Regions from separate parts of the Priestia sp. 40 genome, predicted to be linked through region 2. Evidence: predicted binding sites of a transcription regulator. Region 2 holds the regulator's gene; each other region holds the start of a gene.
What was found. Region 2 encodes CtsR, which represses protease genes until heat stress. Its sites were predicted from a motif close to ATGGTCAATAAAGGTCAAACA; they were not measured.

Region 1 (3,398 bases), on a different contig from region 2:
ATCCGCCTTTGTTTACAATCGCATCGACTACTTTATTTCCTGACTCGATTGCCGGCCCGCTTTGAAGAACCCCTAACAATTGACTCAGCGTAAATTCATGCTGTGTAATCATTCCTGTAATAATGGCCGTTACAATCCCTAAAACTAACGTTGGCAATACATCGACTCTTCTCATCGAAAAAATAAGAACTAAGAGTGGAGAAAGCAACGTTAACACGTGTAAATTAAACGTATGCTTTAATGCTTCTTGAATTCCTTGAATTTCTCCGTAATTGACGCTTTCATGATTTCCGTTCATCCCAATGACCAATGCAATGATTGCGGTAATGACAATACTTGGAACCGTCGTCCACGTAATATGCTGAATATGTTTAGGAAGCGGCACTTCAACGATACCAGAGGCAAAATTTGTTGTATCAGACAATGGAGACATCTTATCTCCAAACACAGCTCCTGAAACAATCATTCCCGCTGCTAGACCTGGATGTACACCAATAGCAGTTCCTACGCCAAATAAAGCGACCCCTACCGTACTGACGGTTGTTAATGAACTTCCTGTAAATGTTGAAACTAATACGGTAATAACCAAAGCACTAATTAAAAAGTACTGCGGTGAAATCCAGTGGAAGCCGTAGGATAAAATCGTCGGTATCGTTCCTCCTACCATCCAAATCGCAATGAGCATCCCGATCAGCATTAAAATAAGGATAGGCTTAATGCCAAGTCTAACACCGTCCAAAATTCCTTTCTCCATTTCTGGCCACTTATATTTCAACAAAAAGCCAATCACACTAATAAATGCTACACCAAATATTAGCGGAATATGAGGCGGCAGCTTTAACATAAATAATGAAACAAAAATAATAGCTAATAGCACCAAAACCACCGCTATTGATTGTATAAATGAAATTTCTTTTTTCATGAGGTATTCCCTTTCTATCTTTCTTTTTCACTTAAACGCTTTTATGCTTTTACGCAGTTAAGTGCAAACCTTCTTGAGTATAATTTTTATCCTTCTTGCTGTCAATAACTTATTTTATCCAACGGTAAGCTCTGCACTCATGTTTCCACTTTTCTTCTTATTAATATTAATTCCCTCTCCAAGCAGATCATTGTACAAAATGCCTCTTATGTTTTTACATGTATAGAACGGGTACACATAAAACACATCTTTTTTTAATGTACTACCTCTTGTACATAAGCGAGGAACTTCCCTCAAAATTTTTTTAAGCAAAAGACTTGAAAGTCAAAAAAGGTCAAAGTATAATGAAATTACGAAAGGTCAAGAAAGGTCAAACACCTACTGATCTTCGATTAAAATCATTTAGGGAGGCTAATTAAATGATTTGTCAAAACTGTAATAAACGTGAAGCGTCTATTCAATTAAACGTACAAACAAATAATCAAAAATCTCAATATCGTTTATGTCATACATGTTACCAAGCGCTAATGAAAGAACATAAAATCCCATCAGGTTTTGGAGGTGGCGGCTTTATGAACATCGATGATTTATTCAAGCAAATGTCACAAGAACAAGCTGCACCGGAACAGCCGCAGCAAGGAAATGGCGGCAGCGGATTTTTAGACCAGTTCGGTCGAAACTTAACTCAAATTGCGAAAACGGGATTAATTGACCCTGTTATTGGCCGCGAAGAAGAAGTAGAGCGTGTCATTGAAATTTTAAATAGAAGAAACAAAAACAACCCGGTACTAATTGGAGAACCTGGCGTTGGTAAAACAGCTGTTGTTGAAGGGTTAGCTTTAAAAATCGCAGAAGGAAAAGTTCCTGCCAAGCTGTTAAATAAAGATGTATATCTGTTAGACGTAGCATCTCTCGTAGCTAATACGGGCGTTCGCGGTCAATTTGAAGAGCGCATGAAGCAGTTGATTTCTGAGCTTCAACAGCGAAAAAACGTGATTTTATTTATCGATGAAATTCACCTTCTTGTAGGAGCTGGTTCAGCGGAAGGTTCAATGGACGCAAGCAATATTTTAAAACCAGCTCTTGCACGAGGCGAACTTCAAGTAGTCGGAGCTACAACTTTAAAAGAGTATCGTTCCATTGAAAAAGATGCGGCTCTTGAACGACGCTTCCAGCCGGTTATGGTTCACGAACCGTCTGTAGAAGAAGCCGTTGAAATTCTAAAAGGAATTCAAAGTAAATATGAAGATTATCACGGCGTTAGCTATACAGATGAAGCGATCCGCGCTTGTGTAAATTTATCACACCGCTACATTCAAGATCGCTTCTTGCCTGATAAAGCAATTGACTTGCTAGATGAAGCAGGTTCAAAAATGAACTTACAGGCAGGCATTACAAATAAAGACGACGCGGCCGCTCGCTTAAAAGAAATTACAAAAGAAAAAGAGCAGGCGTTAAAGAATGAAAAATATGAAGTAGCGGCAAAACTGCGCGATGAAGAAGCTGCTCTTGAAAAACAATTGAACGAAGAACAGAAAAAAATGAATGTGGATATTGCTGACATTCAAGCAATTATTGAAAAGAAAACGGGTATCCCTGTTGGTAAACTTCAAGAAAATGAATCAGCAAAAATGAAACATTTAGCAGAGCACTTAGCTCAAAAAGTAATCGGACAGCAGGAAGCTGTAGAAAAAGTAGCAAAAGCGATTCGACGTTCTCGCGCTGGATTAAAAGCGAAGCATCGCCCAATTGGTTCATTCTTATTTGTCGGTCCAACAGGTGTCGGTAAAACAGAGTTAACCAAAACATTAGCTGAAGAACTATTCGGCTCAAAAGATGCTATGGTTCGTCTAGATATGAGTGAATATATGGAAAAACACGCGGTGTCTAAATTAATCGGTTCCCCTCCTGGCTACGTAGGTCACGAAGAGGCAGGACAATTAACAGAGAAAGTACGCCGCAACCCTTATTCCATCATCTTACTAGATGAAATTGAAAAAGCTCATCCAGACGTTCAGCATATGTTTCTGCAAATTCTAGAAGACGGACGTCTAACAGATAGTCAAGGTCGCACAGTAAGCTTTAAAGACACAGTTATCATTATGACAAGTAACGCTGGTGTAGGTGAAAAGAAAATTACGGTTGGGTTTGACGCAGAAAATGACGCTCTTAAACAGGCATCCGTTTTAGATTCACTTTCATCTTATTTCAAACCAGAGTTTTTAAATCGATTTGATACAATCATTGAGTTTAATCACCTTGAAAAAGATAACTTGATTAAAATCGTTGACCTTATGCTTGCTGAATTAAAAGAAACATTACAAGAACAAAACATCACGCTGAGCGTAGCGGATGAGGTAAAAGAAAAACTGGCTGAACTTGGCTATCACCCTGCATTCGGTGCTAGACCGCTCCGCCGAGCAATTCAAGAACAGCTTGAAGATCGAATTACAGATTTACTGTTAGATGACGGAGA
Region 2 (3,398 bases):
AATCGATTCCTAATCGAACATCTGATAAACATTGTGAAGCTTCTTTGGACTCAATAATACGGCTATTGGCCAATACTCCATATGAACGATACACTCGATCTTCTAACTCTACATGAGATGTTTTAAACAGCGCGTCTCGTGCAGAGTGCTCTTGTGTAATTAACTGCTGTACGACACTATTTAAATCTGCCACAATATCTTCTTCAGATTTCCCTAGGGTTATCTGATTAGAAATTTGAAAGATATTCCCTAAAGCTTCGCTACCTTCTCCATAAATTCCTCTCACCACTAAGCCGAGCTGGTTAATAGCGGGAATAATACGATGAATTTGACGGGTCATCACTAAAGCCGGCAGATGCATCATCACAGATGCACGTAGCCCAGTACCCACATTTGTGGGACAGCTGGTTAAATACCCTCTATTTTCATCAAACGCATAATCTACGTATTTCTCAATCCAATTATCTACTTCATTCGCTGTGCTTAAAGCTTCAGATAATTGAAGGCCTGGAAATAAACATTGTATGCGTAAATGATCTTCTTCATTAACCATAATACTCAAATCTTCTTTTTCTGATAAAAAACAAGCTCCGTTGTTATCTCCTTCAGCCAAGTTAGGACTGATAAGATGCTTTTCAACCAACACTTGCTTTTGAAGAGGCTGTAATTCGTTCATCTTTAGTAAATGCAAATTCCACTGATTGGTGTTCTCGCTTTTTTGAAAAACTTGCTCGAATACTCGAACCACTTCAACTGCTTGTTCTTTAGAAAAGAGAGTTGGAAAAAGATAATGAGTTAAATTTCGAGCCAGCCTGATTCGACTGCTTAGAACAATATCTGAATTCGAAGCTTCTTGACGCATCCAAGAGCTTACAGGCTGGGAAAAGAACAAATCCTGGGACATGAATTACGCTTCCTCCTCTCTCGATTCGTTCATCTTCTTTTCTAGTAATCGAATGTGATCTCGGAGTTCCGCTGCTTTCTCAAACTCCTCTTTTTCGATATACTCTTTTAAGTTCAATCTTAATGCCTGTAATTCCTTTTTTAAATGAAGATTACTTGCAATTCTTGCTGGTATTTTTCCATGATGTAGATAATTACCTCCATGCAGCCTCTTCAAGAAAGGAATAAGAGGTCGCTCAAATGTTTTGTAGCAATCTGCACATCCAAACCTGCCGATTTTAGCAAATTTTTGATATGTCATGCCACAAGTAGGACAAGAAAGAATCTCCTGACTTTGTTTCTTATAATTTTCAGTTACTGCTGGATCTAGGTTAAGTAGGCCAGCTAGTAAGTTATTGATCGAAAAACCTTGCTGATTTGAAAAAGAAAATGTATCTCCATTTTCTGAAGCGCACTGTTCACATACATGCATCTCCGTCTTTTCACCATTAATAATTTTTGTGAAGTGAAGAGTTGCAGGTCTCGTTTCACATTGCTGACAAATCATCCTGTCATCACTCCCTGTTCTAAATAAAATAGATCATGAGCTTATCGGTAGCGTAATGAATTAAGCATTGCTTTTAAAAGATTAGCCCTTAGCTCATCACGATAAGGAAGTTCAATATTAATAACTGAACGATTGATAACACTCAACATGATTTTTGCTTCTCGTTCTGTGATGACTTTTTCTTCAACTAACCTAATAATGACGTTTTCAGCACTTACTTGTGAAATTTCATTTTGAATCATCTCAATTACTTGCTGAAACAAATCCGCTGCATCATGCATTTTTACTTTGGCAATACGAATAAAGCCGCCGCCGCCTCGCTTACTTTCTACAAGATAACCTCTCTCAACTGTAAAACGGGTATTGATAACGTAATTAATTTGCGACGGAACGCATTGAAATTTATCAGCAATCTCACTGCGCCTTATTTCAACAATTTCTCTTTCACTTAATTCAAGTACTTGTTTTAAATACTGTTCGATAATGTCAGAGATATTTGGCACGCTGCCCCCTCCTTCTGACTTTGACTATATTTGACCTTAATTTAAATATAAAAGGAAACGAAAAAATTTTCAACTATGTACTATTAAAGTTTATTCTTTACTTTTATCGTTGCCACTAAAATTTATTTCAAAACCTGCAAATCGTGAATTTTATTGTTCTTACTATACTTTTTCATAAAACAAATAAATTGTAAACAAAAAAGGACTAGCTAAAATAGCTAGTCCTTTTTCAGGTGCCTGGCAACGTCCTACTCTCACAGGGACAAAGTCCCAACTACCATTGGCGCTAAAGAGCTTAACTTCCGTGTTCGGTATGGGAACGGGTGTGACCTCTTCGCTATCGCCACCAGACAAGAGATTGCTCTCTCAAAACTAGATAACAGTTTGCTGAGTAAAGCTTACGCTTTTAAAAGTTTGGTTAAGTCCTCGATCGATTAGTATCAGTCAGCTACACATGTCGCCACGCTTCCACCTCTGACCTATCAACCTGATCATCTTTCAGGGATCTTACTAGCTTGCGCTATGGGAAATCTCATCTTGAGGGGGGCTTCATGCTTAGATGCTTTCAGCACTTATCCCGTCCACACATAGCTACCCAGCGATGCCTTTGGCAAGACAACTGGTACACCAGCGGTGTGTCCATCCCGGTCCTCTCGTACTAAGGACAGCTCCTCTCAAATTTCCTACGCCCACGACGGATAGGGACCGAACTGTCTCACGACGTTCTGAACCCAGCTCGCGTACCGCTTTAATGGGCGAACAGCCCAACCCTTGGGACCGACTACAGCCCCAGGATGCGATGAGCCGACATCGAGGTGCCAAACCTCCCCGTCGATGTGGACTCTTGGGGGAGATAAGCCTGTTATCCCCGGGGTAGCTTTTATCCGTTGAGCGATGGCCCTTCCATGCGGAACCACCGGATCACTAAGCCCGACTTTCGTCCCTGCTCGACTTGTAGGTCTCGCAGTCAAGCTCCCTTGTGCCTTTACACTCTACGAATGATTTCCAACCATTCTGAGGGAACCTTTGGGCGCCTCCGTTACATTTTAGGAGGCGACCGCCCCAGTCAAACTGCCCACCTGACACTGTCTCCCGGCCCGATCAGGGCCGCGGGTTAGAATTTCAATACAGCCAGGGTAGTATCCCACCGACGCCTCCACCGAAGCTAGCGCTCCGGCTTCTCAGGCTCCTACCTATCCTGTACAAGCTGTACCAAAATTCAATATCAGGCTACAGTAAAGCTCCACGGGGTCTTTCCGTCCTGTCGCGGGTAACCTGCATCTTCACAGGTACTATAATTTCACCGAGTCTCTCGTTGAGACAGTGCCCAGATCGTTACGCCTTTCGTGCGGGTCGGAACTTACCCGACAAGGAATTTCGCTACCTTAGGACCGTTATAGTTACGGCCGCCGTTTACTGGGGCTTCGATTCAGAGCTTCTCCCAA
Region 3 (3,398 bases), on a different contig from region 2:
GAATTCCCGTCCATCTTCCTACAATTTCAGCAATTTCTTCTTCTGTTACTTCTTCTCTTAACAAACGATTTTCCTGTGCTTTTTGAGCAGCTGTTTCTTCCAGCTGTTTTAGTTCTTTTTCAAGAGCTGGAATGCGTCCGTGGCGAAGTTCAGCTGCTTTATTTAAATCATATTTCCCTTCAGCTTCTTCTAGGTCTCGCTTCGCTTTCTCAAGCTGCTCCCGGACATCTTGCACCGTTTGAATCGACTGCTTTTCTTTTTCCCACTGCAGCTTCATTGTATCTGCACGTTCTTTTAAATCAGAGACTTCTTTTCGAATTGCCTCTAACCTTGTGATGCTTGCTTGATCTGTTTCTTTACTTAATGCCGCTTCTTCAATTTCAAGCTGCATGACACGTCGTGTTACTTCATCTAATTCTGATGGCATCGAATCAATTTCTGTTCGAATGGTTGCGCATGCTTCATCAATTAAATCAATTGCTTTATCAGGTAAAAAGCGATCTGAGATATAACGATCAGACATAACCGCTGCTGAAACAATCGCTCGGTCATGAATGTTTACACCGTGATGAATTTCAAATCGTTCTTTTAAACCGCGTAAAATAGAGATTGTATCTTCTACGGAAGGCTCATCGACAAGCACCTGTTGAAAGCGTCTTTCAAGCGCTGGATCTTTTTCAATATACTGACGGTACTCATCAAGAGTTGTAGCTCCTATACAGTGAAGTTCTCCTCTAGCAAGCATTGGTTTTAAAATATTCCCTGCATCCATCGCTCCATCCGTACGACCTGCTCCAACGATTGTATGAAGCTCGTCAATGAATAAAAGAATTTGGCCGTTGCTTTTCTTAACTTCTTGAAGAACAGCTTTTAAACGCTCTTCAAATTCTCCCCTGAATTTCGCTCCTGCTACTAAAGCTCCCATATCTAATGAAAAGATGGTTTTATCTTTTAATCCTTCAGGCACATCTCGGCGAACAATACGCTGTGCTAGACCTTCAACAATTGCTGTTTTACCCACGCCAGGTTCTCCGATCAAAACTGGATTGTTTTTTGTTTTTCGCGATAAAATGCGGATAACGCGGCGAATTTCTCCGTCTCGTCCAATGACTGGATCAATGTTCCCTGCTCGTACTTCTGCCACTAAGTCTCTTCCATATTTCGCTAAGGCTTCATATGTGACTTCCGGGTTTTGACTTGTAATTCGCTGATTTCCTCGAAGGCTGGTAAGAACATCTTGCAGAGCTTTTTTTGTTATACCGTGACTTGAAAATAACTTGCCATATTCATTAGAAGATGGTTCCTGTGCTAACGCTAAAAAGATGTGTTCAACTGAAACATAATCATCTTGCAGACGAGATGCTTCTTCTTGAGCTTTCACAAACAGCTGCTGAAGTTTATTTGTAATATAAACCTTCCCTGCTTCAGCACCACTTCCTGTAACGGCTGGTTTTTTCGCAAGCAATTGATTTACCTGCTGCTGAAAAGATTGATGATCTATATGTAAATGATCTAATATGCGAGGAGCAATACCATCTTGTTGATGAATGAGCGTATAAAGCAAATGAGCAATATCCACTTCCTGCTGATTTCGTTTAATAGCTTCGGACTGCGCTTCCATCACGCCTTCTTGCAATTTTTGGGTCATTTTATTTATATCCATTGAACATCCTCCTTCGATACATTTGACCTTTATTGACCTTTATTTCATTATACCCAGCAATAGGAAAACAAGTAAAGCCATTCAATTTAGAATGGCTTCTTTATTTTTTACTATTTAAGGCTTACGCATGTACGTCCAGTGGCGATCATCGTTGGCCGTCTCTGGAAAACGCTCTCCTGCTTTTAATTTAACCTTTTGAGGATTATTTACGTTGCTTCCTGTTTCACCAATTTCAATATACACTCCGTTATTAGGAGCTTTTTGACCCGGTGTGAAATGACGATTTTGTCCCATTGTCCTGCCTCCTCATTCCTGAAATGAAATGTTCTCCTATACTATTCCCTTAAGATTTCTGTTTCATAATGGAGATGTTTTCATATTAGGAAGAGAAAAAGAGCAGACCTTTAGATCCGCCCTTTTGTATCAATGAGTAAATTTGATAGCTTGTTCGATTTCAGTTTCTCCAGCTAGCATTTCAAACGTTTTTCCTATTGTAGCTTCTTCGTTTAGACATTCTACAAGCACAGTTGCTACATCTGCTCGGGGAATCGTCTGAGATTTATCTTCAATATCATTATTGATATCAATTTTCCCAGTAGCTTGATCATTCGACAAAGTTCCTGGTCTTACAATTGTATACTGTAGATTAGACTGCTTTAGGTATTCATCCGCTATCGCTTTCGCACGCAAGTAAAGCTGTAAGCCTTCTGGTCCTTGTTCAGGTGCGTCTGTTCCCATTGAACTTAACATAACAAAGCGCTTTACACCTTGATTTTTTGCTTCATCAATGATATTTTTAGCACCGTTTTGATCTACAGCGATTGTTTTTTCGTCTCCGGTATGCCCTCCAGAACCTGCTGCAAATATGACAGCGTCCATACCTCTTAAAGCATCTGAAACATCTTGCTCCAAGTCAGCAAGCACAACGTTGGCACCTAGCTTCTTTAACGCGTCTGCTTGCTTTTCGTCGCGAATCATCGCATAAGCTTCGTGCTGATTGCTGTTTGCAACTTTTTCTACCACTTGTTTTCCCGTTGTTCCGTTTGCTCCAACAACTAATACTTTCATCATAAATCACCTTTCGTTCTGTTTAGTATACAATTGGTGTTCCCTCAATTAATTCCCTTTAAACAAAAAAACCTTTCTGATATTCTCAGAAAGGTTTCTTTCTTAGCCTAAAATGGCTTGAAGCAAGGCTTTTTGTACATGCATACGATTTCCAGCCTGCTGAAAGACAACAGAATTTGGTCCGTCAATAATGCTTGCTGTCACTTCTTCTTCACGATGGGCAGGCAAACAGTGTAGAAATAAATAATCTGACTTAGCATAGGCAGCTAGTTCTTCGTTCACTTGATAAGGAGCAAATATTTTCAAGCGCTGCTGTGCTTCTTCTTCCTGTCCCATACTTGTCCATACGTCTGCATAAATAGCATCGGCATTTTTTACAGCCTCTACAGGATCTTTTGTAATCGTAACTTTTGCACCCGTTTTAGCAGCTACTTCATTAACATATCCTGTTACAAAGTCTTTTGGCTCATATCCATCAGGGCAGCCAATTGAAATATCTATACCCATTTTTGCACATGCAATCATTAACGAATGCGCTACATTATTTCCGTCTCCAACATAAGCTACTTTTAGACCTTCAAATGATTTCTTGTGCTCGTAAATCGTTAATAAATCAGCTAGCGCCTGACAAGGATGATAATCATCTGTCAAACCATTAATGACGGGA

Region 1: the regulator CtsR is predicted to act here: its motif matches at 1,279-1,299, upstream of ACO1DI_RS21230 (ATP-dependent Clp protease ATP-binding subunit).
Region 3: the regulator CtsR is predicted to act here: its motif matches at 1,683-1,703, upstream of clpB (ATP-dependent chaperone ClpB).

Annotation. Positions count from the first base shown of each region.
Region 1 is NZ_JBMPZA010000017.1:291,188-294,585, forward strand. It holds gene nhaC (Na+/H+ antiporter NhaC) at 1-922, opposite strand, end outside; gene ACO1DI_RS21230 (ATP-dependent Clp protease ATP-binding subunit) at 1,342-3,398, shown strand, end outside.
Region 2 is NZ_JBMPZA010000023.1:138,074-141,471, forward strand. It holds gene ACO1DI_RS24135 (protein arginine kinase) at 1-904, opposite strand, end outside; gene ACO1DI_RS24140 (UvrB/UvrC motif-containing protein) at 908-1,450, opposite strand; gene ACO1DI_RS24145 (CtsR family transcriptional regulator) at 1,492-1,953, opposite strand; rRNA gene rrf (5S ribosomal RNA) at 2,189-2,304, opposite strand; rRNA gene ACO1DI_RS24155 (23S ribosomal RNA) at 2,368-3,398, opposite strand, start outside.
Region 3 is NZ_JBMPZA010000015.1:275,674-279,071, forward strand. It holds gene clpB (ATP-dependent chaperone ClpB) at 1-1,663, opposite strand, end outside; gene ACO1DI_RS16270 (YjzC family protein) at 1,778-1,957, opposite strand; gene ACO1DI_RS16275 (SDR family oxidoreductase) at 2,087-2,731, opposite strand; gene argF (ornithine carbamoyltransferase) at 2,834-3,398, opposite strand, start outside.